Regions from separate parts of the Mesorhizobium sp. AR10 genome, predicted to be linked through region 1. Evidence: riboswitches for the same ligand, from Rfam matches in the RefSeq annotation. Region 1 holds a riboswitch; each other region holds the start of a gene.
The links. A riboswitch is a leader RNA that binds a small molecule or an ion and turns the genes downstream of it on or off. The one in region 1 is predicted to bind cobalamin.
Positions count from the first base shown of each region.

Region 1 (7,186 bases):
CGCCGGACGGCTATCAGGCGCGCCGCTCCTACTCCATCGCCTCTGCGCCGGAAGCCGCAGGAACAATCGAACTGGCGATCGAAAGACTCGACGATGGCGAGGTCTCGCCTTTCTTCCACGAGGTGGCGGTGGTCGGCGACGAGGTCGAGTTGCGCGGGCCGCTCGGCGGCCATTTCGTCTGGTCCGACAGTGACGGCGGACCGCTGCTGCTGATCGGCGGCGGTTCGGGCGTGGTGCCGTTGATGGCAATGATCCGCCATCGTGTTGCGCGGAAATCACCGGTGCCGGTCGCGTTGGTGTTCTCAGTGCGGGTCTGGGACGAGGTGATCTTTCGCGACGAGCTGATCGGTCTCGATGACCGCCGGAATGGTTTCGAACTGGTGCTGACGCTGACACGCGAGGCCGCCCGGCGCCCGGCAGACTATTCGCGGCGGATCGATGTCGCGATGATGGTGCAATCCATGGCGCGGCTGCCCGAGCCGCCAAAGCTCGCCTTTGTCTGCGGCTCGAATGCCTTCGTCTCGGCCGCCGCCCAGGCGCTGATCGATGCCGACATTCCGGCAGGTCTCATCCGCACCGAGCGCTACGGGGTATAGGTTCCGATCCGAACATACGAGCCTCCGTGCACGGCCGTTTCAGGCCTCGATTTCGAGCGCCGACAGCGGCTTGGAGCAGCAGGCCAGGATGAAGCCGTCATCGATCTCGTGGTCGAGGATGCCGCCATTGTGGCTCATCTCGACGCTGCCGGAGACTTTCTTCACCTTGCAGGTTCCGCACAGGCCGAATTCGCAGGCCGCCGGAATTCTCACCCCCGAAGCGCGCGCCGTCTGCAGCACGGTCTGGCCGGCAACGCATTCGGCGTCGACATCCGAGAGCGAGAAGCGGATCGGCGTTGCGGCTTCGGCGGGCACATCGGCGCCACCGTCTGCCGGCAACGCAAACGGCGGCGGTATTTCCTCCACGGCGGGCGCGGCAAAGCTCTCCTGGTGGTATTGCACCATGTCGAAGCCGGAGGCCTCCAGCATCTGCCGCACCGCGCGCATGAACGGGTCTGGGCCGCAGCAGAAGATTTCGCGCTCGCGGAAATCTGGCGCCAGCAGCGGCAGCCTGATCGCGTCGATCCGCCCCATATGACCGAACCAGCCCTCGCGGCTGGAGCGCTCCTCGATCATGAAGCCAAGCGACAGGCCGGGCATACGGCTTCCCAGCAGTTCGAGCTCCTTGCGGAAGATGATCTCCTCGGGCCGCCGCGCGCAGTTGACGAAGCCGACATCGGTCCATGGCGCGCAGTCGTTCAGCCAGCGCAGCATCGACATCATCGGCGTCACGCCGGAGCCGGCCGAGATGAACAGATATTTGGCCGCTGGGTGGCTGTGCAGCGAAAAGTCGCCCGCCGGCCCATAGGCCTTCACGTGAACGCCGGGCTTCAGATGATCGAACATCCAGCGCGTACCGATGCTGCCGGCCTGGGCTTTCACCGTGACCGCGATCGAGAACGGCCGCGACGGCGAGGATGACAGCGTGTAGGTGCGCATCAGCGGTCCATCGGCGGTCGGCAGTTCCAGCGTTACGAACTGCCCCGGCTTGTAGCGAAACCAAGTCTGGTTGTCGGAACGGAAGGTGAAGGTCTTCACCTCCGGCGCCTCATCGCTGACGCCGATCACTTCCAGCACCTGGAGCCTGTCGTTCCAAGGCGCCATCTCGTCGAGATGGCGGTAGAGCCCGAGATCCGTCATCGCATTCATCCCTTTACCCTTTCTCAGGCGACGCTACGCAGTGCGGGCCGGCCGCCTTCGGCAAGGCGCGGCTCGATGAAGCGGGCATACCAGTCTACGAACTGGATGACACCGCCCTCATGCAGCTCCGAATAGGGGCCGGGTTCATAGGCCGGCGACAGGATACCGAAGGCGTTCTCCTCGACGATGCGGCGGTCCTGATCGTTGGTCTCGGTCCAGACATGGGTGAGTTCGGCAAGGTCGTAGTCGACGCCTTCGACCGCATCCTTGTGGATGAGCCATTTCGTCGTCACTGCCGTTTCAGTGGCGCTGATCGGCAGCACCCGGAAGGTGACGGCATGATCGCCGAGGATGTGGTTCCAGGTCGTCGGATAGTGATAGAGCAGCAGCGAGCCGATGCGGTCGGTGGCAACGCTGTCGGAAAGGTTTCTCTTCACGGCGCGCTTTCCCGTCATCGTGTAGCTGACGGCATCGCGCAGTAGCGGCGCGCGGGTGGCGCGAAACTGTCCGGCGGGATCGATACGGAATTTGCTCGGCAAGCCCGCCGCCTCGCATTTCGCCCAATGCGCCAGCATTTCCGGGTCGCTGTCGGCGCCATTGACGCCGGTCACGGTCGGCGCTTCCGGGAATGTCTTGCAGAGCTCCGGATGGTTGCCGGCACAATGGTAGCACTCGCGGTTGTTCTCCCAGACGAGCTTCCAATTGCCCTTCTCGACGATGGTCGATTCGAAGGCGACCTTTGCCTCGCGCAGCCGGTGCGGCAACAAATAAGGCTCGATCATGGTGCGCATCGGCGCGAAGTCCGCCGGCTCCTTGGCCAGGCAGATGAAGATGTAGCCGCCGACGCTTTCGCAAGCCACCGGCTTCAGGCTGAACTGGCTCCTGTCGAACCCGTCCGCCATCTGCCGTGCGAACAACAGCCGGCCGTCCAGTTCGTAGGTCCACTGATGGTAAGGGCAGACCAGCTTCGCCGCCGTGCCCTTCTCACTGTTGCAAACGCGGCTGCCGCGGTGGCGGCAGGAATTGTGGAAGGCGTTGATCTTGCCTTGCTGGTCGCGCACCAGCACCACTGGATAATCGCCGATCTGGGCGGTGATGTAGCTGCCAGGCTTCGGCAATTCGCAATCATGGCCGATGAACAGCCAGTCGCGATACCAGATCAGCTCCATGTCGAGCTTGAAGTAGTCGCGATCGGTGTAGAAGGGCTGCTCGAGCGAATAGCCTTCCCTGCGGCTGTGCAAAAGCCTCAGCATGTCAGTGCGCACATCCATGTCCTGTCCTCATCTTTCAAGGACTGAACTTGGTGGTGATGGAGGAAAGACCGGTCGCAGTCCGGCGATAAGGCCGGGCATGCACCATCCACCTCTTGACCGCCCACCGCGATCAGTCGAGTTCAATCACCTCGGGCTGGTTTCCGGGCTCTGGAGTGTCCTTGCGGACGATCGCGACACCTTCCCAGGCTTGCGGCCCAGTGGTCTCCCGTTGCGACTTGAACTCCACCACCGTTGCGGGGGCAGCGCCGGAATCTGACCGGCTTCCCAATTCTCCGCCCGTCGTCACGAAGTGGCACCTGAGATGACATCATCTAATCACGACAGCGGGCGCGCCATCGGCACGAAAGCGACATCGCATCCATGCGGCGCGACACCATATCTGAAAACGCACCGGCCAAGGTTTCGCGGCGGAGGCCCTCCGCTTTCGCCGGCTATAGCCCGTCGCTTCGCGGATCGGATTCGACCTGCGACAGGGTTAAAAAATGGTAGCAGTTTCGAAAAGTGACTATTAGCTGCTTCTAAAATCGAACCGAACGGTTCGTTTCTGTTGACAGAGCGTGCAGGACGGTGTGAACGCTGGTTTGCAAATTCGTCAGCTGGGCCATGGGTCGAATAGTATAACCGTTTGATATCATTTATTAAAACAGAAGGTGTAGGAGGCTTTGGCACAATTTCAAGGTGCAGAGTCTTGGTCCACGCGGAACAAGTTCGTGATTGGAAACCGGCGCTGGCCCCTCCCACATCGGGGCTGTCCGAACGACGCGATTTCCTTCCAAGACACGCCGCTAGACGGACTGACGAACTAAGATACTGGAGTACTAAAAATGAAAAAGATCGCTCTTACTGCCGTCGCCGTTCTGGCCATCACCGGCAGCGCCTTTGCTGGTGGCAGTGACCATTATGGGTCCAACGGTGCCAACCAGCCAGCCACCACGGTTGACAGCTCGTACACGGCTTCCATTCAGAAGTCGGCGCACGCTGACAAGCAGCCCGTCGTTCAGGGCAGCGACCGTAACCTCTTCGGCAACAACTAACAGCCGATCTCCAACGGACGGCGGGTTTGTCCCGCCGCCTTGGCGGAATTCAGAAATCAAAGGAGTACTTAAAATGAAGAATATTGTTCTTGCTGCCGCCGCCGTTCTGGCCATCACCGGCAGCGCCTTTGCCGGTAGCGACAACTATGGCTCCAACGGCGCCAACCAGGCCGCCCCGGCTGTCGACAGCTCGTACACGGCTTCCGTTCAGAAATCGGCTCAGACTGACAAGCAGCCCATCGTTCAGGGCAGCGACCGTAACCTCTTCGGCAATAACTAAGCCGATCCCGGCACAGCGGCGGGATTGCCCGCCACTGTGCTGGAAAATTCAGGAGACTTGAAATGAAGAAGATTGCTCTTACTGCCGCCGCCCTTTTGATTGCCGCCGGCAGCGCCTATGCCCGCAACGACAATGTTGGCGGGACCGACATCAACAAGCAGGCGACCGTAAACGTCGACAACACGCAGACGTCTTCGGTGCGCGACACCGGCTCGCCGGTCTACAAGCTGCTCAACTCGTCGGACGACGTCCAGAAGTCCGCTCCGCAGGGCAGCGACCGGAACCTCTTCGGCCACTAACAGCCGAAGTCGACATCCAGAAAAAAGAGCGGCGGGCCCGGCCCGCCGCTCTTTTTTTGATCCGGATGTGATCCGAACCGGACGGCCTCAGGCCGCTTTTGCTTCCGCATTGTGGAGTGCGAAGGAATGTCCGTCGGCATCGAAGATATGGAGGTCTCCGGCATCCGCGCTCAGCCGCAGCGTCGTGCCACGCTTGACCTCGACATTGCCGGGCAGCTTGGTCACCAGCGGCAGGTCGGCACGGCCGATGTCGATATAGATGAGCTGAACCTCGCCGAGCTGCTCGACATAGTCCACCTTGCCCTCGAAGAGGTAGTCCGCGCCGGTGGCGATCACCAGATCCTCCGGCCGCACGCCAAAGCTCACCGCGGCACCCTTTGCTGAAGCCGGCGTGGTGATTGGCACCGTCGCCTTGCGGCCACCGACATGGCTGACGACGGTCGGGTTGCCGGTCTTTTCGATTGTTGCCGGCAAAATGTTCATGGCCGGCGAGCCGATGAACTGGGCAACAAACAGATTGCCGGGCTTCTTGTAGAGATCCATCGGCGTGCCGACCTGCTCGATATGCCCGTCCTTCAGCACCACGATGCGGTCGGCCAGCGTCATCGCCTCGACCTGGTCGTGGGTGACATAGATCATCGTTGTGGCAGGCATCGATTCCTTGAGCTTGGCGATCTCGATACGGGTGGCGACACGCAGTGCCGCGTCAAGGTTCGACAGCGGCTCGTCGAACAGGAAGACCTTCGGATTGCGCACGATGGCGCGGCCGATGGCGACGCGCTGCCGCTGGCCTCCCGACATCGCCTTGGGCAGGCGGTCGAGATACTTGGTCAGCTGCAGGATTTCCGCCGCCTGCTTCACCCGCCGGTCGATCTCGGCCTTGTTCTCCTTGCCGATCTTCATAGAGAACGCCATGTTGTCGTAGACGGTCATGTGCGGATAGAGCGCATAGGACTGGAACACCATGGCGATGCCCCGCTTCGACGGCGGCACGTCGTTCACCACCTCTCCGGCGATCTTGAGCTCGCCGGAGGTGATTTCCTCCAGTCCTGCGATGGAGCGAAGCAAGGTCGACTTGCCGCAACCCGAAGGGCCGACGAAGACGATGAACTCGCCCGACTTTATGTCGAGATCGATGCCGTGCAGAATGTGCAGATTGCCGTATGATTTCTTCACTTGCCTTAGCGTGACATCGGCCATGATTTCCTCCCAGTGAATTCTTCTAGCAGTGAATTCTTTTAGTAAATTCAGTCGATACGCCCGAACCATGCGCCGTAGCCGCCAAGGCGGATAGAACCGGCGCCAGTCTGTCCGGAAAACCCGTGTCCCGGCAAGGATTGCAGCGAACGGCCGCCGAGATCGATTTCGGCCGTCCTGGCGCCGAGATTGAAGACGCAGACGATCTGCTCGTTGCCTTCGCGGCGCGTGAAGGCGACCGTATCGCCCTCGCTTTCGATGAAGTTGATATCGCCCTTGGCCAATGCCGGATGGGCATGGCGGAAGGCGAGAAAGCGCCGGTAGTGCTCAAGCAGCGAGCTGTCGTCGCCCTGCTGCACGTTGACCGCTTGCGAAAGGTGTTTTCCCGGCACGGGCAGCCAAGGCTTTGCCGTAGAGAAGCCAGCATTCTTTGCAGTGGCGTCCCACACCATCGGCGTGCGGCAGCCGTCGCGGCCCTTGAATTCCGGCCAGAAGCGGATGCCGTAAGGGTCTTGCAAATCCTCGAATTGCAGCTCGGCTTCGCCGAGCCCAAGCTCCTCGCCCTGATAGATGCAGACCGAGCCGCGCAACGACATCAGCAGCGCCGAGATGACCTTGAGATAGGCGGCCTGGTCGGCTTCGCCGGCGGCCCAGCGCGACGCCGGCCGCATCACGTCGTGGTTGGAAAAGGCCCAGCACGACCAGCCGTCGCTGGCGACCTTGCCGAAGGATTCCAATACCGAGCGCACCTTTGCGGCGCTGATCTTTTCAGGCGCCAGGAAATCGAAGGAATAGCACATGTGCACGCGCTTGCCGCCGGCGGTGTAGGCCGCCACCACTTCCAGGCCGCGCTGCGAATCGCCAACTTCGCCGACCGCCGCCGTCGCCGGATATTCGTCGAGCAAGGCGCGGAACCGTTCGAGGAAAGCGAGGTTTTCAGGACGGCTCTTGTCGTAGAGATGGTCCTGGTAGTTGTAAGGATTGACGGCGGGGGCGGTCTGGTCGTTGCGCTCTTCGGGCGGCAGTGGCGGATTGTTCTCCAGCCCCTGGCTGTGGAAGTAGAAATTGATGGTGTCGAGCCGGAAGCCGTCAACGCCGCGCTCCAGCCAGAAACGGGTGACCTCGAGCAGCGCGTCCTGGACGGCACGGCTGTGGAAGTTGAGATCGGGCTGCTCGGCCAGGAAATTATGCAGGTAATATTGCTGGCGGCTGGTGTCCCACTGCCAGGCCGAGCCGCCGAAGATCGACAGCCAGTTGTTGGGTGGCGTGCCGTCCGGTCTGGCGTCCGCCCAGACATACCAGTCGGCCTTGGGATTGGTCCGATTTGCGCGGCTTTCCTTGAACCACGGATGGTTGTCGGCGGTGT
Region 1 covers NZ_CP080524.1:678,160-685,345, reverse strand. The annotation lists gene LHFGNBLO_RS06625 (FAD-binding oxidoreductase) at 1-596, shown strand, start outside; gene LHFGNBLO_RS06620 (hybrid-cluster NAD(P)-dependent oxidoreductase) at 636-1,736, opposite strand; gene LHFGNBLO_RS06615 (aromatic ring-hydroxylating oxygenase subunit alpha) at 1,760-3,007, opposite strand; cobalamin riboswitch at 3,124-3,325, opposite strand; gene LHFGNBLO_RS06610 (DUF680 domain-containing protein) at 3,835-4,044, shown strand; gene LHFGNBLO_RS06605 (DUF680 domain-containing protein) at 4,118-4,324, shown strand; gene LHFGNBLO_RS06600 (DUF680 domain-containing protein) at 4,387-4,623, shown strand; gene LHFGNBLO_RS06595 (ABC transporter ATP-binding protein) at 4,711-5,823, opposite strand; gene LHFGNBLO_RS06590 (alpha-glucosidase) at 5,871-7,186, opposite strand, start outside.

Region 2 (7,186 bases), on a different replicon from region 1:
CGGAGCGCAGGCCCTGCTGATCAAGGGCGGCCATGCATCGGGACCTCGATCAACCGATATTCTGGTGCGCTCCGATCACGAACCAGTCCGCTTCGACACACCGCGTCTGCCTACGTCGATGCGCGGGACGGGATGCATGCTGGCCAGTGCGATTGCGGCGAATATGGCGAAAGCGAGCCCACTCGAAGACGGCGTGCGCGAAGGTAAGCTGTTTGTTTTCGAGACGCTGAAGGAGAATGCGGCCGCGTGATAGCGACCGCTCCATGTGCGCCACGAGGCGGTCCGCCTGGTCATATCGCCAGTGTAGTCTTCAAGCGCTGACACTCATGGACAGCCTTCGGACGTGGGTTCCTTGCGTCGACGACCTCTCGTCACTGAAGGTTGAGCTCTCGTCCGCTGGAGGGACCGCGAAGGTTCAACCGCGCTGTAACAAGCGAGATCCACGTCCGACCAAAATTGTCGAAGCCGGTCCGATGCGAGCCGGTGGTCGCCGCGATCAGATGGCCGGTATATTAAGCGCTTGTCGATTTGGCCGCCTGTCTTACCGCTGCTCGCCACCTGATCAGCACCTCGCCATTCGCGTGCAGCGTTGCAACAGATCTTTCAAAGAAATTCATAGACTCTTAGCAACTCAAAACCGCTGTGAATGTTACTCTTATCGCAACATCTGAGGTTAGCGGGTCAAAACCGAGGTGACGCGACCACCGAACAGCATTCAATCTCTGTTTAGCGGCAATGGCAAGAAGATCAGCTCTCATCTTGGTCGTTCGAACACCGCCACCGTCTTCTCAAAACAAGTACATGCTTGCAAAACAGGCGTATGCCTCGCGACAAGCGTGATTGTCTGGGCATTGGAAGCAAAAACAGATTTGTTCGAAAGCTGTAGCATCGACGGAGAACGCCAAGTGACAAAGTCAGTAGGACGAGCGCCCAATTTTTCCATATGGCTTGATGCTGACCAATGATGACACTGGTCAGTCGCCTACGCATACGGTCAGCAGATCGTCAAGAATGCCAAGGCGCTGGCTCAGGCGCTCCTGGAGAGAGGGTATGATCTGGTCACCGGTGGGACTGACAATCACATGCTGATCCTTGATCTGCGCGATCGGCCACTGTCTGGCAAAGCCTATGCCGAGCGGCTGGCAAAGGCCGGCATCATTACGAATTTTAACATGGTGCCGGGCGACCCGCGCCATCCGGCGGTCACAAGCGGAATTCGCCTGGGGTCGCCAGCAGTGACGTCGATGGGCATGCGCGAGGCGGAAATGGCGCAGATTGCCGCCTTCATCGACCTTGGTCTGCCGCCAGCCCAATGATCCGGATGTCCATGCCTGCGTGCGGAAAGACGTCGCCGACTTCTGCGCTGCGTTCGATGTCCCTGGCATCACCGACAGGTAAGGCGGGCAAATCGAAGGTCGCCACCTAACTGCAACATCTGAAACGAGGACATTCAATGACTAGGCAGTTCGTATTCTCTTCCGAATCCGTCGGCGCGGGACACCCGGACAAGATGGCCGACAACATCTCGGATGCCATCCTCGATGCGATCCTAAGGATCGACCCAAAGGCGCGCGTGGCCTGCGAAGCATTGGTGAAAACAGGGATGGTCGTTCTAGCTGGCGAGATCACTAGCGATGCGCAGGTCGATTACAGCCAGGTTGCGCGCGATACGATTGTCGATATCGGATATGATAACGATGCGATCGGCTTTGATGGTCGGCGTTGCGCCGTCGTTTTGGCTCTCACAGAGCAGTCGCCCGACATTAGCCAGGGCGTTGACGAGGGACGAGGGCAGGATCTCGAGCAGGGAGCGGGGGATCAGGGCCTCATGTTCGGGTTCGCATGCAGCGAGACCGATACACTGATGCCCTTGCCGATCCAGCTCGCTCACTGGGTGCCGTAGCGGGTCGTGTTGGAATTCGGCGGAGCAGCCTCCGGTAGGTTAAGATTATCGGCTCATGCGGCGAGGTCAATCTGCTGATCGCGTGGCTTCGTAGGAAGCGTCTGCCAGCCGTCGATCTTTCGCATCGAGATTTGACCGGACGCCATCAACGCCCAGAACAACATTGCCGCGGTTTCGGCCGAAGGCAGAACGGTCTGGGTCTTGATGCGCCGCTTGAACTCCTCATGCAGACGCTCAATCGCGTTTGTTGTTCTGGCGCTTTTCCATTGGCTCGGCGGCAGCCGGGTGAAGGCGAAGAGACGCTCGCCGGCCTCCTCCAGGCTATCGGCCACCGCCCGGCACTTGAGCCGCCATTTGCGCAGGAACGCCTTGCGGCGGCTCTCGATCTCCTCCGGCGTGGCCGCGTAGATCATGTCGGTGTAATCGGCGCTGATCTCCTCATGCAGCCGCTCGGGAGCATGGGCAAGCAGATTCCTGTGCTTGTGAACCGTGCATCTCTGCACCGGCACCCCGTCCCACAGCGCGGCGATCGCCCTGTCCAAGCCAGGTGCGCCATCGACCATGAGAAACTCAGGTCGGCGCAGGCCGCGCCCGACGAGATCGTCGAGAATGGCCCGCCAGGCCTCCGTCGTCTCGCCACCCATATTCTTGACCGCGAGCAGGATCTTCTGGCCGTCCGCGCGCACACCGATGACCACGAGCAGCGAGATCGAGGTCGCTTTGCGGTCGAGCCTGACACGAACCACCGTCCCGTCGAGGATCAGGCGCACGATCGGCTCGTCGGCCAGAGAGCGGGCATTCCAGGCGTCCCAGTCCGTCTTCACCTTGCGCCAGGTGCGGCTGACGACGTCCTTGCCGATCGCGCCGCCGAACAGCGCGGCGAGCGCACGCCGCACGCGCCTGGTGTTCGTGCCCGCCAGGTAGCTCGACGCGATCAGCGCGTCGGCGGCCATCGTGCGCCGCTGATAGGCGCGCAAGGCCTTGCTCTTCCATTCCACCGTCTTGTCCTCGCCGGCATCGAGGCGCGCCCGCGGAACCGTGAGCTCGGTGGTGCCGAAGGTCCCCGTCAGCGTGCGCGTCCGGCTGCCGTGGCGGTGGCCGGCGACACCGGTGTGGTCTCATCACCGCGCGCCGCCGGCTGCCGGCCATAACGGGGACGGGCAAGCACCGCGTCCAGCTCGGTCTCGAGCATCGTCTCGATGAAGCCGCGCACCCGCTCGCGCAGGCCAGCTTCAATCGGATCAAACCAGTTGTCGAAAAGATAGCTCGTCGCCTCATCCCCAGGATGAACGGCTTCCGCATTCATGGTAGTCCTTGTCATGGCGTAGTCTCCTGTCCGGCGCTCTAACGCCGGATGATTCGAGGTTTGACACCCCGGAGACTACGCCAACTCACAATTCCAACCACTCCTGCGACGGCACCGCTCACTGCTTGACGAAAAGACAGGCAGAGGTCCGCAAAGCGGGACAGCTGAGCTGGCTGCGTCCGGACGTAAAATCTCAAGTGTCCATCCGCTATGAAGGTTTGCGCCCGGTGGCGCTGGATACCGTAGTCCTGTCGACGCAACATGCCGAGGAGGTCACACAAGAAACAGTCCGGGAAGGCGTCATTGAGGAGATCATTAAGCCGGTCTTGCCGCCCCACTTGGACACGACGGGGATCAGGATCTTGGTCAATCCAACTGGGCGGTTCGTAGTCGGTGGGCCGCACGGTGACTGCGGCCTCAATGGACGCAAGATCATCGTCGATTCCTATGGTGGGATGGGGCGTCACGGCGGCGGAGCCTTTTCGGGCAAGGACCCGTCCAAGGTTGACCGCTCGGCCGCCTACGCGGCCCGGTATGTCGCGAAGAATGTCGTGGCTAGCGGACTTGCGGAGGTCTGCGAGGTTCAGCTTGCCTACGCGATCGGTGTGGCCGCTCCGGTGTCTGTCCTGGTCAACACGTTCGGGACCGCGAAGATCGTGGAAGAAAGGATCGAGCGGCTCATTCTTGAGCTGTTCGATCTCAGACCGAAGGGCATTATCAAGATGCTTGATCTCTTGCGCCCGATATACCGCAAGACCGCTACGTACGGGCACTTCGGCCGCGAAGAACCTGAGTTCACCTGGGAGAGGACGGACAGAGCGGACGACTTGCGGCGCGAGGCGGGACTCGCCGGCGCGCAAGGGCCGACGCCGGATCGATCGCCATGCGGAAAGTCCATTCCAAGCGGACCGTTGAGCGGAGACATTGATGCCGGATTATGACGTGCTTTGCATCGGCAATGCCATTGTCGACATCATCGCCCAGTGCGACGAGGAATTCCTCGAGACCAACGGCATCATCAAGGGCGCGATGAACCTCATCGACACCCGGCGCGCCGAATTGCTCTACAGCCGCATGGGCCCGGCGATCGAGGCGTCCGGCGGCAGCGCCGGCAACACGGCGGCCGGCGTCGCCTCCTTCGGCGGCCGCGCCGCCTTCTTCGGCAAGGTTTCGAACGATGCGCTGGGCGATATCTACGCGCACGACATCCATGCGCAGGGCGTCGCCTTCGACACCAGGCCGCTCAAGGGCGAGCCGCCGACGGCGCGCTCGATGATCTTCGTCACCCCCGACGGCGAACGCTCGATGAACACCTATCTCGGCGCCTGCGTCGAGCTCGGGCCGGAGGATGTCGAGGCCGACAAGGCCTCTGGCGCCAAGGTCACCTATTTCGAGGGCTATCTGTGGGACCCGCCGCGCGCCAAGGAAGCGATCCGGCAGACGGCGAAACTGGCGCACGCGGCCGGCCGCGAAGTGTCCATGACACTTTCGGATTCGTTCTGCGTCGACCGCTACCGCGACGAGTTCCTCGACCTGATGCGCTCCGGCACCGTCGACATCGTTTTCGCCAACAGCCACGAGATCAAGTCGCTCTACCAGACATCGTCGTTCGACGAGGCGCTGGCGCAGATCCGCAAGGATTGCCGGATTGCCGCCGTGACCCGCTCGGAAAAAGGCTCGGTCATCGTGCGCGGCGACGAGACCGTGGTTATCCAGGCGACCGCGATCAGGGAACTGGTCGACACGACAGGCGCCGGCGACCTCTATGCCGCCGGTTTCCTGCATGGCTACACGCAAGGCCGCGACCTCAAGACCTGCGGCGACCTTGGCTCACTGGCGGCTGGATTGGTGATCCAGCAGATCGGCCCGCGCCCGCGCCAGAACCTGCGCCGCGAGGCTGAACAGGCGGGGTTGCGTCAGGCGGACATCTCGAGGAGTAGCTGCTCACCTCCCCCTTATGCAGGCGGTCCAGGCGAGGGCGGATAAATCAAAATGTCGCACGCGCATCCGCCGGTTTTCCGCTGTGTTTCAAGTTGCCGAAATTCAGAACTTTGACGACACCTGCCGGTAGCAGTCCAGGATCTTGATCATCACGACGCCGACGCCTGCCGCAAGTCGCTCAAGAGCCGGGATCATGTGATTGGCTGATTTGCCGGCCCCTTATCGGCATCCACGCCTGCCGGGGAGCGCCTGGAAGGCAACAGCTGACGATAACGATCCAAGCGATTTTGGGCAACATTGCCCACAAGTCAAAGACGCAATCACATAACCACATAAACATTTCTTTATGCGGTATTGACAAGAGAGTAGACTACTGTGATTATCTGCGTGTCGTGGTTCTCCGTACGGCACTGCCGCAGCGGAGCTAAGAGGGAAGCCGGTGCGATGCCGGCGCTGCCCCCGCAACTGTTAGCGGCGAGCCCACCGCCCAATGTCACTGAGGCAAAAAGCCTCGGGAAGACGGGAAGAGGTTATGACCCGCGAGCCAGGAGACCTGCCACGGCGAGCAACGTCCACGGGCGGGGTGTCTCGATGGTCGCGGTCAGCCCGGCGTTCGTGCCGGCCTGCTAGCGCCTTCCTTGTCCCCACGCCCGACCATCGGGGTATGACATGACCATCACTCAGCAGATTCCTGTAGCAACGCTCGGTATGCCGCGTATCGGTCGCAGGCGAGAACTGAAATTCGCGCTTGAAAGCTACTGGTCCGGAAAATCTTCCGCTGCCGACCTTCTGACGACGGCGAAGGCCCTCCGTGCCGCCAGTTGGAGGGAGCAGCAAGATCGCGGCGTATCAAAAATCCCGTCGAACGACTTCTCACTCTACGACCATGTGCTCGACACCGCGGCCATGGTCGGTGCCGTGCCATCCCGCTACGGTTGGAAGGGCGGCGAGGTCCCACTCGACATCTACTTCGCGAAAGACCGCGGGTTGTGGACATGCCGGCCACGAGCATGCGGCTCAGGGGCACCGCTTAACCGCGATGGAAATGACCAAATGGTTCGACACTAACTATCACTTCATGGTGCCGGAGCTGACCGACGATCAGACCTTCGCCCTCTTGTCTGCGAAACCGGTCGACCACTTCCTCGAAGCCAAAGCCCTCGATATTCACACACGCCCAGTCATCCTTGGACCGGTCACCTTCCTCAAGCTGGCAAAATCACCTGCCGAAGGTTTCAATCCGATAGCGCTCCTGCCGCGGCTGCTGCCTGTATACGAGCAACTCCTGCGCAGGCTAAAGCTCTCGGGAGCCGACTGGGTGCAGATTGATGAGCCAGCGCTTGTGCTCGATCTTAACCCGAACGAACGAGCTGCGTTCGAGTTCGCCTACGGCCAGCTGTCGAAAGCCGCGCCCGAGTTGAAGATCATGCTGGCTACCTATTTCGGACCGCTGGGAGACAACCTCGAGACCGCGATTTCTCTGCCCGTGGCGGGCCTGCATCTCGATCTCGTGCGCGCTCCCGAGCAGTTGGAGACGGTAGGTCGGCTCACACCGAAGGATCTGGTGCTCTCGCTTGGCTTGATCGACGGCCGCAACGTCTGGCGCGCGAACCTGCCTGCGATTCTCGACCGCATCAAGCCGATCGTCGCAGGCTGGCCCCTGGACCGTGTCGAGATCGCGCCTTCCTGCTCGATGCTTCATGTGCCGATCGACCTGCGGATGGAGACCGCGCTCGATGTGGACGTCAGATCCTGGCTGGCATTCGCGGCCCAGAAGATCGATGAGCTGGTCGTGCTGGCCCAGGCCTTGTCGGAAGGCAGGGAGGCCGCAGCAGGCGCATTGAAAGCTTCTGCCGAGGCGGCCGCCGCGCGCGCAACGTCCACAAAGGTCCATGATCCGCTCGTTGAGGGACGGATCATCAGCATCGACGACGCCATGAAGCAACGAAAGAGCGCATTTGCCCAGCGTTCCAGAGTCCAGGCTGGCACGCTCGGCCTGCCGCCATTCCCAACGACGACCATCGGGTCCTTCCCGC
Region 2 covers NZ_CP080523.1:575,075-582,260, reverse strand. The annotation lists gene LHFGNBLO_RS02745 (hydroxymethylpyrimidine/phosphomethylpyrimidine kinase) at 1-250, shown strand, start outside; partial or broken gene glyA (serine hydroxymethyltransferase) at 990-1,398, shown strand; partial or broken gene LHFGNBLO_RS02735 (S-adenosylmethionine synthetase N-terminal domain-containing protein) at 1,454-1,891, shown strand; partial or broken gene LHFGNBLO_RS02730 (IS256 family transposase) at 1,957-3,209, opposite strand; partial or broken gene metK (methionine adenosyltransferase) at 3,326-4,057, shown strand; partial or broken gene LHFGNBLO_RS02720 (adenosine kinase) at 4,137-5,123, shown strand; cobalamin riboswitch at 5,527-5,726, shown strand; partial or broken gene metE (5-methyltetrahydropteroyltriglutamate--homocysteine S-methyltransferase) at 5,820-7,186, shown strand, end outside.
Region 2: it holds a riboswitch for cobalamin, as region 1 does, so the genes downstream of both, metE (5-methyltetrahydropteroyltriglutamate--homocysteine S-methyltransferase) here and LHFGNBLO_RS06615 (aromatic ring-hydroxylating oxygenase subunit alpha) in region 1, are expected to answer to the same signal.

Region 3 (7,186 bases), 2.1 Mb from region 1:
TGCCGGCGGCCAGTGCGACGTGGCCGTCGGGTCTGACGAGATAGGCGCCGTCGCGCTGCAGACCCGCGGCCTTGGCCCTGTCCGACCAGGCGAAGACGTGGATGGGAATGCCGGTTGGGGCCAGCATCGCCTTGAACGCGGCATTCGCCTCGCCATAGACATGCACCTGCCAGTCCAGCGAATGCAGCGCTTCGAAATTATCGCTGCTGCCGGACGCGACGTAGGGCAGGCGGTCGCCGCCCTGGATCGCGCCGGCCTTGCCGCTGCTGATCGCGCTGGCACGATATTGGATCCGGGTTTGCGAGATCATGCCGAAAAAGGCGCGCGATCCGGCAGTCGTCCCGAGCGCTACGCGCAGGATCTTCGGCATCAGGTAGCGGCGGAACAGGCCGACCAGCCGCGAGCGGCTGGTGGCGACGCGGAAGACCCTGTCGGTGCTGTCGATCAGCAGCCTGGCAAAGGCGATGCGCTCCGGCTCGTAGCTGTCCAGCAGGTGCTTGTCGGCGCGGCCTTGCAGCACCGCCGCCAGCTTCCAGGCGAGGTTGACCGCATCGCCCATGCCCGTGTTCATGCCCTGGCCGCCGGCCGGACTGTGGATGTGGCCGGCATCGCCGGCGAGGAACACGCGGCCGATGCGGAAGCGTTCAGCGACCCGGTGATGCACGCGGTAGGTCGAGAACCAGTTGACCTTGTCCACCGCAATGCCGGTGTCGCGCTCGACATCGGCGCGGATCGCCTCGAAGGTGATCGCCTCGTCCGCCTCGTGCGCCTTCGGCACCACGCCGATCAACCGTAGCGAACCGGATTGCCGGACCGGCATGACGATGGCGAAGCCATAGGCGCTGACCGTGGTATCCATGCCGTTGCGGGTCACCGCGCCGCTGCCATCGACGTCGGCGACGTAGAAGGACTGCTCGTAGGTGCCGCCGGGAAAGCCGATGGCCAGGCCATGGCGTACGGCGCTGCGGGCGCCATCGCAGCCGACGAGATAGGCGGCGCTGACGGTCTCGGTCGCGCCTTGCTTGTTCAAGGTGGCGACAACCGCGCCGGCCGTGTCCTCGAAGGCGACCAGTTCGGTGTTGCGCTCGACGCTGACGCCGGCACGCTCGAGATGCGTGATCAGAATGCGTTCGTGAACATCCTGCGGCAGCGCGAAAGCGAATGAATACGGGCTGATACCGCGACCGAAATCGCTGAGTGGCAGCCTGGCGGCGACGCCGGCCGGCGTGCGCACGGTGAGCTGCTCGACCCTGACGCCGGCGGCGAGCACGTCGTCGACGATGCCGATCTGGTGGTGAAATTCCAGCGTGCGGGCCTGGACGGCCAGCGCGCGCGAGGTTTCGCCCGGGCCTGCATCCTTGTCGAAAATGCGCACCTGGACGCCGAGGCGGGTGAGCCACAGCGCAAGCGTCAGTCCGGTTGGCCCGGCGCCGGCAATCAGCACTTCAGTCTGCGAGGCGTTCATTTGTTTGCTCCTTCGGTGAGGCGAACCTTTTCGTGTTCGCGCAGCCGGTTGACACCGGCGGTGACGACAATTTCGCCTTCGGCAAGGCCGTCGCTGACAATGACGCGGTCGGTCTCGTAGCGGGCAATGACGACAGGCTTGAGTTCCAGGGTCGAGGACGCGGCCACCACCCAGACGGCAGGCTTGCCGTCCTTGTCGAAAAGCGCGCTTCCCGGCAGGACCACGACAGGGGCGGTCATCGTGTTGACGCGGCCGGCGACGCTGCTGCCGAAGCGCATTTCGTCCGGCGCGCTGCGCAGCGCGACCTTGACCTGGAACGTGCGCGTCGCGGCGTCGGCCATCGGCGAGACCTCGCGAATGATGCCGATTGTCGCGATCGCTGGATTGCTCAGCAGGGAGACCTTGATTTCAAGGGGCTGCCTTGCATCCCCGCCATTGGAGAAGGCTGCTTCGGCGATGGCGAAGACGGCGTCGCGGGCAGCAGGGTCGGCGACCCGCACCACCATCTGCCCGGCATTGACGACCTGGCCGGCTTCAGCGCCGGTCGCCGTCACCACGCCGTCGAAATCGGCATGCAGCTCGGTATAGGCGAGCTGGTCCTTGGCCATTTCGAAGCCGATCCTTGCCGAGTCCAGCTTTGCTTCGGCCGAACGCAGGCTCTTCAGCGTCGCATCGTAGTTGGCCCGTGTCGCAAAGCCCTTGGCGAGAAGGGCTCCGATGCGGGCCTCGGCCGCACTTGCTTCGACGAGCACTGCCTGCGCGGCGGCGACGTCGGCCTCGGCGCTGCGCAGCCGGTTGCGATAGTCCTGGTCTTCGATGCGGGCGATCACCTCACCCTTGCGGACCGACTGGCCGACTTCTGCCATGCGCTGCACCAGCTTGCCGGACAGCCGGAACCCGAGGTCGCTTTCGCGCTGCGGCCGGACTTCGCCGATGGCGATGCGCTCATCGGCCTGCGGCGCAGGTTTCACTGCCATGGCCCTGACAAGCTTGGCTTCGGGCACGTCCGGTTCGACCGCCGCGGCCTCGCCCTTTGCGCCATACCAGACGACCGCTGCGGCGCAGGCAAGTGCAGCCACGGATGCGGCGACGAGACGATGCTTTCCTCGCCTGTGGTGGAAGAGTGTCATGTTGTCTCCATAACCAATGTTGCGGCCTGCGCCGGGGAAGGGCGTAGCAGCCGAAGATCCCGTTGGCTGGAGAAGAACCGGGCGCTTGATATGCGATTGCAAGGAGCGTTGTCCGTTCTCAGAGACCAGCACCCTTCCTCACCAGCACGATCTTATTGGACTCTCAGGCGCGTGAAATCCCGATCGGATTCTGAAAATTTTCCGATGCTTTTGGCGCCCGACCGCCAACGCGCCGGCCTGTCGACGCGCCTGGAAGTGGGCATCGAGGGAAATTGAAGCTGGAACATTGGCCGCTGGTGTTGACAGCATGCGACGGCACTTGATACGTTATGTTATTACATAATCATGTCGAAGCGAACCGAAGCCTGCAAGCTCGATCAAAAAATCATTGCGACGCAGTCGGGTGAAATCTAGGGTGGAAAAATGATGGTCCCCGAGTCGAAAGGCGAGGGGTGAAAAGGGAACACGGTGAGACCCGCTTCGGGTCGAGGCCGTGGCTGCCCCCGCAACTGTAAGCGGCGAGCAAAATCCGAAAAGCCACTGGCCGGCAAGGCTGGGAAGGCAGGATGGCGCAAAGACCCGCGAGCCAGGAGACCTGCCATCAGCATGAGTTGACCGGACGGGGTGTGCCGGGAGGAGACGTGGATTTCGGTCTTGTCGGCCGATTTGCCAGGGCATCCTTCCGTCGCCAGTTTTGGAAAGTGACGGAAAAGTTGGACGCCTCAAAGGCACTCCATCGCATCATTGTGTGCACGCTTTGCCGCGATCTCGTGACCGGGGTCAGGTCAGGCGAAGAGCTGTGCGCCGATTTGGCGGCCCGGCTCTCGGCGCCTGACGAGAGCGCTCCGGACTATGCGGTCGAAGCCATCGACTGCATGGCGGGCTGCGCGCGGCCGCTGACCGTCGCCTTCCAGGCGGATGGCAAAGCCTCCTATCTCTTCGGCTCCATCGACGCCGGGGTCGATGCCGCCGATCTCATCGAATTTGCGAAGCTCTACCGCTCGCTTGCTGACGGCTGGTGCAACTCCGGACAGCGTCCGGCTGGACTGGCGGGCAAGACACTGGCGCGCATCCCGGGCAATCCGTCGGGGAGCAAGCGATGACCGCGCGCCTTCTCGAAGCACGCGAACTGACTGTGACGGCGAATGGCCAGCACCTGGTCCATGCGGTCAGCCTTTCGGTGGCGGCGGGCGATCGCCTTGCCATCATCGGCCCCAATGGCGCCGGCAAGACGACGCTGCTGCGCATGCTGTCCGGCGCGCTGCAGCCAAGCACAGGCGAGGTGCGGTTTCTCGGCCGCCGCCTGGACAGGATTTCGACCGCCGAGCGCGCGCTGCACATCGCCGTCGTCGGCCAGACCGATCAGCCTGACCCGCGGCTTGCCGTGATCGACTATGTCGAGCTCGGCCGGGTCCCGCATGCCGGCCTGCGCCGCAGGCACGAGGACCGCGACATTGTCGTCGACGCGCTTCGCAGAACCGGCCTGCTGCCGCTGCTTGGCCGCACCGTCGGCTCGCTGTCCGGCGGCGAGCGCCAGCGCGCCCAGCTGGCGCGCGCCATCGCCCAGCAGCCGAGAATCCTGTTCCTCGACGAGCCGACCAACCATCTCGATCCGCGCGCCCGCAGCGAGCTTCTTGAACTGGTGGCCGGGTTCGGCATGACGGTGATTGCGGTGCTGCATGATCTGTCGCTGGTGGCGCCATTTGCCACCCGGGTCGCGGTGATGAGCCGGGCCCGCCTGCACGCGCTTGCCGCACCGAACGAGGCGCTGACCCAGCAGCTGATCCGCGAGATTTTCGGCGTCGACGTATTGCGGCTGCGCCATCCGACTGAAGACCGCGAACTCACGATCTTCGACATTCCAAACCGCACCTCGTCGCCATCCTGATCAATAACTCGTTCAACAAAGGAGCACCGCCCGTGAAACGCCTCGCCCTGTCTCTTGCCTTCTCATTGCTGGCTTCGACCGCCTTCGCCTTCCCGGTCACCGTCGACAGTTGCGGCACGCCGCTGACCTTCGATGCGGCGCCAAAGCGCGCCGTCATCCACGATTTGAACATGGCCGAGATGGCCTTTGCGCTGAAGCTGCAGCCGTCGATCGTCGGTCTGACCGGCATCACCGGCTGGTACAAGGTCGGTCCCGAATTCAAGGCCGAGCAGGGCTCCATCCCGGAACTGGCGCCAAAGTACCCGACGCTCGAAAACCTCGTCGCGGTAGAGCCCGATTTCTTCTTCGCCGGCTGGTACTACGGCATGAAGCCCGGCGGCGAGGTGACACCCGACACGCTGGCCCCGCACGGCATCAAGACGCTGGTACTGACGGAAAGCTGCGTCCATCTCGACAAGGACCGCCCCGCCGCCTCGATGGACCTGCTCTATGGCGACGTCGAAAAACTGGGCAAGATCTTCGGCAAGGAAGGCCAAGCCGAAAAGCTCGTCTCGGGCTGGAAAACGCAACTGGCCGACATCACGGCCAAGGTCGGCGAACACAAGGGAACGCGGGTGTTTCTCTACGATTCCGGCGAAGACAAGCCGTTCACCGCCGGCAAATTCGCCATCCCGAGTGCCATGATAACGGCTGCCGGCGGCGACAATATCATGGCCGACATGGACACCAGCTGGGGCAACACGGATTGGGAAACGGTGGCTTCCCGCAATCCGCAATTCCTGATCCTGCTCGATTACCAGGATGGCGGTGGCTACAAGAAGCTGCTCGATTTCCTTAAAGTCCATCCGGCGATGAAGGAGACCGATGCGGTCAAGAACGAGCGCTTCGTCGCGTTGCGCTATGCCGAGCTGACGCCAGGACCTGCCAATATCGAGGCGATCGGCAAGATCGCCAGGGCGATGCACCCGGAAGCCTTCTGAGCTTTGCAGCACAAGGCATTCGGATTTTTCATGATGGCGGGAGCGGTGGCGATGGCCGCTCTCGCCTTGCTGTCGATTGCCTATGGGTCGACGGTGATCGCGTTGAGCGATGTTGTTGCCGCACTCGGACACACCGTTGGACTCGACGGACATGCCGTGTCCGGACCGGTCGGCAAGATCGTCGTCGATCTCAGGCTGCCGCGCACCATCCTGGCCATCTGCGTCGGCGCCGGGTTGGGCGTCGTCGGCGCGCTGCTGCAGACGGTGACGCGCAACGACCTCGCCGACCCGTTCCTGTTCGGCCTGTCGTCCGGCGCCGCCGCCGGTGCCGTCTCCGTCATCACCGTCTTTGGCGACAGCTTCGGCATCTGGACGTTGCCGGTCGCGGCCTTCACCGGCGGCATTCTGGCCGCTTGCATCGTCCTTTTGCTGGTCGCGCGGGTGAGGGGACAAGGCCCCGAACGGCTGATCCTCGCCGGGCTTGCCGTCTCGTTCATGTTCACCGCACTCACCAACTATCTGGTCTTTGCCGGCGACCAGCGCGCCGCCCACTCGGTGCTGTTCTGGACGATGGGCGGGCTGGGACTGGCGCGATGGGACAATATCGGGCTGGCGACGCTGGGCGCGGGGATCATTCTCGTCTACGGGCTGTGGAACCACCGCAGGCTCGACGCCTTCCTGGCTGGCGAAAACGCCGCCGAAAGCCTTGGCGTGCCGGTGGCGCGGATGCGCAGGACGACCTTTCTCGTCGCCGCGCTGTCGACGGCGATCCTTGTCTCGGTCGCCGGCGTCATCGGCTTCGTCGGCCTGATGATCCCGCATCTGTGCCGGCCACTGGCCGGTCCGTTGCATCTGCGCCTGATCGCAAGCTGCGCCCTGTTCGGGGCCGTGCTGTTGCTGGCAAGCGATCTTCTGGCGCGCACGCTGCTGCCGCCGCAGGAACTGCCGATCGGCATCATCACCAGTTCGGTCGGCGCTTTCTTCGTCGTCACCATGCTCATTCGCAACCGTCTCTGACGGTGGCCGTGCCCGAACGAGATCGTCAGGTCGGTTGAGGTAACCGGCTAACCCGTTGCCGTGGTTAAAAAAAATCCCCCCAAAAATAGTCAGCCCGGGGCTCGTTCGTTGAATTGACCTCCGCAAGAGGCGGACATAGGTTCCGCTCCAACCTGGCTGAGAGGGCGATCGGGGTTGCCCTGTCACGGTGAATGGCCGCTCGCGACGGCCGGTCATCTTGGTACGCCGGGTCTGCACGACAATGCGGCAGTGCAGCACCTTTGCGTCTTTTACGACACGCAAGGGGGGCTGGAAATTTGGGTTGCGCCTGATCCCGGGAATTCGGAGGTCATGCGCGGGGGATGGCTTTGTGGCGTCGAATTCTGTCGGATCTGTTGCGCGTACCGCGCCGTTTCAAACGCGTGTCTGCAAGGGAACGGTCGATCTGGCCGCCAGGCTGGCTGTCGGGCTGTTCGCCTGCCTGGCGTTGTGGGTCGCATCGGCCGGCGAGGGCCATGCCCAGTCGTCAAGCCCCTCCATCAGTGTTGCCTCGAGCCCGACGCAGTTCCGCTTTGTCGGGCAAGTGATGAAGCTGACCTACACGGTCTACACCGGCAACAAGGTGTTTTCGACCGTGTCGATCGACCCGAGAGGCTTCGGCCCCGTCGTGCCGACATGTCCGTCGCCGCCGCAGGAGACCGGCGCCACCTTCACCTGCACGGGCACC
Region 3 covers NZ_CP080524.1:4,752,299-4,759,484, reverse strand. The annotation lists gene LHFGNBLO_RS26625 (FAD-dependent monooxygenase) at 1-1,465, opposite strand, end outside; gene LHFGNBLO_RS26620 (efflux RND transporter periplasmic adaptor subunit) at 1,462-2,595, opposite strand; cobalamin riboswitch at 3,006-3,213, shown strand; gene LHFGNBLO_RS26615 (DUF1636 family protein) at 3,237-3,698, shown strand; gene LHFGNBLO_RS26610 (ABC transporter ATP-binding protein) at 3,695-4,483, shown strand; gene LHFGNBLO_RS26605 (ABC transporter substrate-binding protein) at 4,516-5,463, shown strand; gene LHFGNBLO_RS26600 (FecCD family ABC transporter permease) at 5,494-6,480, shown strand; gene LHFGNBLO_RS26595 (HYR domain-containing protein) at 6,830-7,186, shown strand, end outside.
Region 3: it holds a riboswitch for cobalamin, as region 1 does, so the genes downstream of both, LHFGNBLO_RS26615 (DUF1636 family protein) here and LHFGNBLO_RS06615 (aromatic ring-hydroxylating oxygenase subunit alpha) in region 1, are expected to answer to the same signal.

Region 4 (7,186 bases), 2.7 Mb from region 1:
CGTCCAGCCCTGCGCTGGTCAGCGGCGGTGGCAGGTGGCCGAGGGTAACAGCGGCGATGCGCCGCTTGGCCTGCGCTGCCTCGCCCGGGTTGGAAACGATGAAGGGGTAGATGACCGGCAGCGAACCGGTGACGATCTCGGGAAAGCAGTTTTCCGAGAGCGCCACGGTCTTGCCGGGCAACCATTCCAGCGTGCCGTGGGCGCCGACATGGATGAGGGCGTGGATGCCCAGCGATTTGCGCAACCAGAGGCCAAAAGCGATCAGCGCATGGCGCGGGGGGAGCGTAGGGTCGTGATAGTCGGCGCGGCGGTCGGCTGAGCGGCCGCGATCTGGGGCGAGCGCTACGGTGACGTTGCCGAAGGTGGCGGCACGGAAGGGGAAGTGTTTTTGGCCAACAGGCTGCGAAGGCTGGCGTTCTGTCGCGCCCCCCTCTGTCCTGCCGGACATCTCCCCCTCAAGGGGGGAGATTGAGCCGTCATCTGCGCTTTCGCCAATCTCAAACATTGGAGGAAGAGAGCCGGCAACGGAACTGCCAATCTCCCCCCTTGAGGGGGAGATGTCCGGCAGGACAGAGGGGGGTGGCTCGCACAAACCCGTCTCGTCTTCCACCTTTCCCCAAGCTGCCTCTACCGCAGCGATTGCCGCTGTCGGTAGCTCCGTCGAAAGGGTGAGGAACTCATCCAGCCCCAACCCATCGCCGCTGCGCTCCAACACATCCAGCAATTCACGCGGCGTTTGCGGAATCCCCTCAACGGCGTAGCCCTGCTCCTTCAGGTCGCTCAGCATGGCCAGCACGCTGGACGGCACGTCGAGGCCAACGGCATAGCCGGTGCGGCCGGGAGCGCTCGGATAGTCGGGGATCAGGATCGCGAGCTTGCGCGTCGCGCGTGGCGCTTGCTGCAGCCGAATGAAGGCTTCGATGCGGTTCGCCACCTGCGCCACGCGGTCTGACTCTGGCCGGTTGGCGAAAGCGCGGAAGGCCAACGCCGGGTCGGTTTCGCTCTCACCCTTGAAGGAAATGGCGCCGGCCAGAATGCGGCCGTCGAGCTCGGGCAGGACGACATGCATGGCAAGGTCGGCGGGGGCGAGGCCGCGCTGGTTGTTTTGCCAGATATCGCGGCGGGTCGTGGCCACGATGACCTGGAACACCGGCACGCCGGCGCGATCGAACAAGGTCTCGACACCGGGCTCGGCGCCGGACGCGAAAGCGGTCGCGGTGATGATGGCGGCGGGTTTCAGCGCGGCCAATGCGTTTTCCACGAAGGCGAGGGAGGTCGGGTCTTTCAGGCTGGAAACGAAGATCGGCACGGGGACCATGCCGCGCTGTCGCAGCGCTTCAAAAAGGGCGTCGATCGGCGCGACATCGGCGGCGAGCAGCATTGAGCGATAGAAGAGAATGGGAATGATTGGCGCGGCGTCTCCCTCCCCCTTGAGGGGAGGGTGGCCCGCAGGGCCGGGTGGGGTCATTGCGGACGTGCTCGGCGCCTCTTTGCGTCGGCGCATGTCGGAGGCGACCCCACCCCCAGCCTGCGGCCGGACCCTCCCCTCAAGGGGGAGGGGCACGACGCCGCGTCCCGGCTCGTAGTAGCCCGCTTTCGGCACACTGACCGGTTCGGCAACAACCGCATTCTGTCCCGCCAACCCTGCGAGACGGGCGACCAGCGCGGTCATATTGGCCGGGCCGCCCTCGCGAAAATAGTCGAGCAGGCCGTCCAGTTCGTCGCGCGGCAGCGTCGAGCCTTCGATCAGCCGCAGATCCTCGTCGTGGCTTTCGCCGGGCAGCAATGCCAGTTTGATGCCGCGCGCACGGGCGGTCGCGGCGAGCTGGTCGCAGCCATAGCGCCACCAGTCGTAGCCGCCGAGGATGCGGACGAGAATGACCTTGGCGTGTTGGGCGACGCTGTCGATCCAGAGGTCGACGGACATCGGATGGCGCAGATCGCGAAGTGCTGCCAGCCGCATGGAGGGCAGGCGCGCCGCATCGGCTTTCCACGCCGCAGCCAGTCCGGCCAGATCGCTGTCGGTGAAGGACAGCGCCACGATATCCGCCGGCGTCTGCCTGAGATCGACAGGCTCGGCGAGATCGTCGAGCGAGGCGGATGTGGTGGTGAGGATGTGCATCGCGGCTCGTGTCTGAAAATCAGCCGGCGAGTATACGCTCGATCGCCGGGCGGTTCAGCCCCTTCAGGCCGATGACGACGAGGCGCGAGCGGCGGTCGTCGTCGGCGGTCCAGGCGCGGTCGTAGTAGTGATTGACGCGCGGGCCGACGGCCTGCAGCAAAAGCCGCATCGGCTTGCCGCCGACATCGATGAAACCCTTGACGCGCAACACGTTTTCTTCTTCGGCTGCGGTGGCGACGCGCTTTGCCAGCTCGTCCGGATTGGCGATCGAGGGAATGTCGACGATGAACGTGTCGAAGTCGTCATGCTCGTGGTCGAACGCGCCGTCATGATGGGACTTGCGGTTCTCGATGTCGTCCTCGACGGCGAGACCGAGCCCAAGCAGTACGGAGGGATCGACCTTGCCATGCGAAGTCGGCACGATCCTCACGGCGCGGGCGGAGTGCTCATTGATGATGGCATTGGCGCGGGCCGTGCCGGTTGCGTCCATCAGGTCGCTCTTCGACAGGATGATCAGGTCGGCGCAGGCGATCTGGTCCTCGAACACTTCCTCGACCGGATCGTCATGGTCGAGTGTGTCGTCCTTGGCACGCTGCGCCTGCAGGGCGTCCATGTCGTTGGCGACGCGGCCTTCGGCCAGCGCCGGTCCGTCGACCACGGCGATGACGCCGTCGACTGTCACCCGGCTCTTGACCGACGGCCACTGGAAGGCCTGGACCAGCGGCTTGGGCAGTGCCAGGCCGGAGGTTTCGATCAGGATGTGGTCGACCCTCGGCGTCAGCGACAGGATCTGGTCCAGCGCCGGGACGAAATCGTCGGCGACGGTGCAGCAGATGCAGCCATTGGCCAGTTCGACGATGTTTTCCTCGGGGCAGGTGTCGATGCCGCACCCCTTGAGGATCTCGCCGTCGATGCCGATGTCGCCGAATTCGTTGACGATGATGGCCAGCCGCTTGCCCTTGGCGTTCTCAAGCAGATGGCGGATCAGCGTCGTCTTGCCGGCGCCGAGAAAGCCGGTGACGACGGTGCAGGGAACGCGGGAAACGGAAGCGGGCATGGTCAGTCCTTCAGCGTGTCGAGGGGAGGGATGCGGGCAACGAGGCCGCGCTTCAGGGATTCGGGACGGCCGCGCCATGGAATGAGGCCGTCGGTCGAGGTGGCGAAGAGCTTTGCGGCGGTGACGAGGTCGGCGCCGCTTGTCGCGGTCAGGTCGCCGAAGACATAGCTCCAGCAGCCGTCGCGCAGGATCGCAGCGCTCAGCCGGCGTTTGCAGTTGCCAAGGCATTCGACGCTGCGGATGCGGATATTGTCGCCGGAAACGGCGCGGCGTGTGTCCTGCGCGAGCAGTTCGCCGGCACGGGGATGGGCGTCGGAGCCGGTCTCGTCGCGGCAGGAGGCGCAGACGATGACGGTGACACCGGCCAAGGCATCGCTGTCGCCGGACAAAGCGTCCGCTGTCTCAGCCGAAAAACTGCTGTCGCGTTCCAAATCAGGCTCCTTGCCCGGAAAACCCGCCAGGCGATCGGATTCTTTTTGTCCTAGACGGCAGGTCTCCTGGCTCGCGGGTCATCGCCTTGGGTGCCGCCTTCCCGGGAACATCCCAGTGGTTTTCGGCCAAGGCTCTTCGCTTACAGTTGCGGGGACAGCCGCGGATTTGAGACCGAGATCCCGCACCGCATTCCCTCTTGGCTCCTCCCATTGAAGAGAAGAGACCGTCTGGACCGGATTTAGGCTTGTGGGTGCAGGCGTGTCAACGCATGGTTACGACACGGCGATGTCGGCGAGGGGCTGCCCAAGATCTCCGGCAGGCGTCACCTCCATGCGTTCAAGCCCGAGCCAGCTCTGCATCAGCTTCAGTTCCTCGAAGAGCTGAGCGGCGGTTTCTGAAGGCGCGCCGGTCTCGGCGTAGGCGGCGTGGACGCGCAGCACGCTGGCTGGCCGGTCGGCCTTGAGGTCGACGCGCGCGACGATCCTGTCGCCGAGCAGGAACGGCAGCACATAATAGCCGTACTGGCGCTTTTCGGCCGGGGTGTAGATCTCGATGCGGTAGCGGAATTTGAACAGGTTTTCCGTGCGCGTCCGCTCGAAAACGACCGGATCGAACGGGGCAAGCAGGGCGCGCGCCTCGATCCTGCGCGGAAAGCGCGCATCCTTGTGCAGATAGGCCTGCTTGTCCCAACCCTCGACGCGCACCGGCAAAAGCTCGCCGGTCTCGACCAGTTCCTCAAGGCGGCCCTTCATATCAGCCGGCGACAGGCGGAAATAATCGCGCAGGTCGCTCGCTGTCGCCACGCCATGGGCGCGGGCCGAGATGCGCAGCAATTCGCGATGCGCGTCCTCGGCGACGGGAACCGGCAGGTCGAGGATCACTTGTGGCAGCACACGCTCGGGCAGATCATAGAATCGTTCGAAGCCCCGGCGTTGGGCCGTGGTGATGCGTCCGGCCCAGAACAGCCATTCGAAGGCATGCTTGGCATGGCTCCAGCCCCACCAGCCGCCTGAGCCTTTCTGGCCTTCGAGCGCGGAAGCGGCGATCGGGCCGCGATCGACGACCTCGCGGTAGATCTCTTCGATATAGGCGGCGTGGTCGCGCCCCCACTTGGCAAGGCCGAGATACATCTCGTCACCGCGCTCGGCCCGCTGCATGCGCCAGCGCATCAGCGGCCAGGTCTCGACCGGCAGGAAGGACGCCTCGTGCGCCCAGTATTCGAAGACCGTGCGCTTGCGGGTCACGGCGGCATTGTCGAGCAGCGAGAGCGGGTAGGGGCCAAGGCGCGAGTAAAGCGGCATATAGTGCGCGCGCACCACGGCACTGACGGAATCGATCTGCAGCAAGCCGGTGCGGGCCAGCACACGGCCAAGATGCCGCCGGTCAGGCGTACCCGTTGGGCGGGCATCACTAAAACCCTGGGCCGCAAGCGCGATGCGGCGGGCCATGGCGAGCGAGATTTTTTCCTTCATGCAGACGGAACTCTGATGATTTTCGGACAAATGGAGCCAGTGATTCCGCGTCATGCTAGCAGGGTTTTGGCGGGAACCATGTCAGGAGAGAAAAGTGGAGTAAAAAGTGAAGGAAATCAAACAGGAGCGGAACGGACCAGTTTCTCTTGATGTGCCGTCCAGCACCGTCTTTTGAACAAGGTTTGACTTGCTTCGCCGAAAGCGCTGCGCTAACCCTCGCCGCGTTGCAGCATAGGCACTTAAAACGGTTCAGCGGTTAATCTGTCACGCTTCCGCATTAGGGTTCGTTGCTGTAATCAGAGTGGATTGGCCGCCAACGGAAAGCTGCTGCATGAGCGCACTTTTGACTTCGTATCTGCCCATCGTCCTGTTCATCGGCGTGGCGCTGGTCGTTGGCCTTGCGCTGCTTGTGGCCCCGTTCCTGGTAGCCTACCGCAATCCCGACCCGGAAAAGCTTTCCGCCTATGAGTGCGGCTTCAACTCGTTCGATGATGCCCGCATGAAGTTCGACATCCGCTTCTATCTGGTGTCGATCCTGTTCATCATCTTCGATCTGGAAGTGGCCTTCCTGTTTCCGTGGGCGGTGTCCTTCTCGAAGATCGGCATGCTCGGTTTCTGGTCGATGATGGTGTTCCTGGCGGTGCTGACCATCGGCTTTGCCTATGAATGGAAAAAAGGAGCGCTGGAATGGGATTGAGCGACAGTTCCGGCACGCTCGTCGCGCCGAAGCCCAAGGGCCTCATCGACCCCAACACCGGCAGGCCGGTGGGGTCCGACGACCCGTTTTTCCTCGAAATCAACAACGAGCTGGCCGACAAGGGCTTTCTCGTCACCTCCACCGAGGCGCTGGTCACCTGGGCGCGCAGCGGCTCGCTGATGTTCATGACGTTTGGTCTTGCGTGCTGCGCGGTCGAGATGATCCATACCTCGATGCCACGCTATGACTCGGAGAGGTTCGGTGTCGCTCCTCGCGCGTCTCCGCGCCAGTCCGACATCATGATCGTCGCCGGCACGCTGACCAACAAGATGGCGCCGGCGCTGCGCAAGGTCTACGACCAGATGCCGGAGCCACGCTACGTCATCTCGATGGGTTCCTGCGCCAATGGCGGCGGCTATTATCACTATTCCTATTCGGTGGTGCGCGGCTGCGACCGCGTCGTGCCGGTCGACATCTACGTGCCCGGTTGCCCGCCAAGCGCGGAAGCGCTGCTCTACGGCATTCTTCTCTTGCAGAAGAAGATCCGCCGCACCGGCACGATCGAGCGGTGAGTGGCATGAGCCAGGCCTTGAATGAACTGTCGACATATCTCGGCGAGAAGCTGGCCGGTCGGATCGGGGATGCTGTGTTTGCCTATGGCGAACTCACCGTCCCTGTCGAGCCGAGCAACCTTATCGAGGTGGTGACCTTCCTGCGCGACGACAAACGCTGCCAGTTCATCTCGATCATCGATGTCTGCGGTGCCGATTATCCGTCGCGGGCCAAGCGCTTCGACGTCGTCTATCATCTGCTGTCGCCGAAGCAGAATGTCCGCATCCGCTTGAAAGTTCAGGCCGATGAGGAAACCATGGTGCCGTCGATCACCGGCGTGTTTCCCGGTGCCGACTGGTTTGAGCGGGAGACCTACGATCTCTACGGTGTGCTGTTTTCAGGCCATCCTGACCTGCGCCGGATCCTGACCGACTACGGCTTCGAGGGCCATCCGCTGCGCAAGGATTTCCCGCTGACCGGCTTCGTCGAGGTGCGCTACGACGACGAAGCCAAGCGCGTCATCTACGAGCCGGTGGAATTGAAGCAGGAATTCCGCAATTTCGATTTTCTTTCCCCGTGGGAGGGCACCGATTATGTGCTGCCCGGGGACGAAAAAGCCAAGACGAATTGAGGCGCCAGAATGGCTGAGACCTCCGTCCGCAACTTCAACATCAATTTCGGCCCGCAGCATCCGGCGGCTCATGGCGTTTTGCGCCTGGTGCTCGAGCTCGACGGCGAGGTGGTCGATCGCGTCGATCCGCATATCGGGCTCTTGCATCGCGGCACGGAAAAGCTGATCGAGCACAAGACCTACCTGCAGGCCGTGCCTTATCTCGACCGGCTCGATTATTGCG
Region 4 covers NZ_CP080524.1:3,422,130-3,429,315, forward strand. The annotation lists gene LHFGNBLO_RS20025 (cobaltochelatase subunit CobN) at 1-2,122, opposite strand, end outside; gene cobW (cobalamin biosynthesis protein CobW) at 2,142-3,179, opposite strand; gene LHFGNBLO_RS20035 (DUF1636 family protein) at 3,182-3,610, opposite strand; cobalamin riboswitch at 3,649-3,854, opposite strand; gene LHFGNBLO_RS20040 (winged helix-turn-helix domain-containing protein) at 3,884-5,083, opposite strand; gene LHFGNBLO_RS20045 (NADH-quinone oxidoreductase subunit A) at 5,415-5,780, shown strand; gene LHFGNBLO_RS20050 (NuoB/complex I 20 kDa subunit family protein) at 5,771-6,352, shown strand; gene LHFGNBLO_RS20055 (NADH-quinone oxidoreductase subunit C) at 6,358-6,963, shown strand; gene LHFGNBLO_RS20060 (NADH-quinone oxidoreductase subunit D) at 6,973-7,186, shown strand, end outside.
Region 4: it holds a riboswitch for cobalamin, as region 1 does, so the genes downstream of both, LHFGNBLO_RS20035 (DUF1636 family protein) here and LHFGNBLO_RS06615 (aromatic ring-hydroxylating oxygenase subunit alpha) in region 1, are expected to answer to the same signal.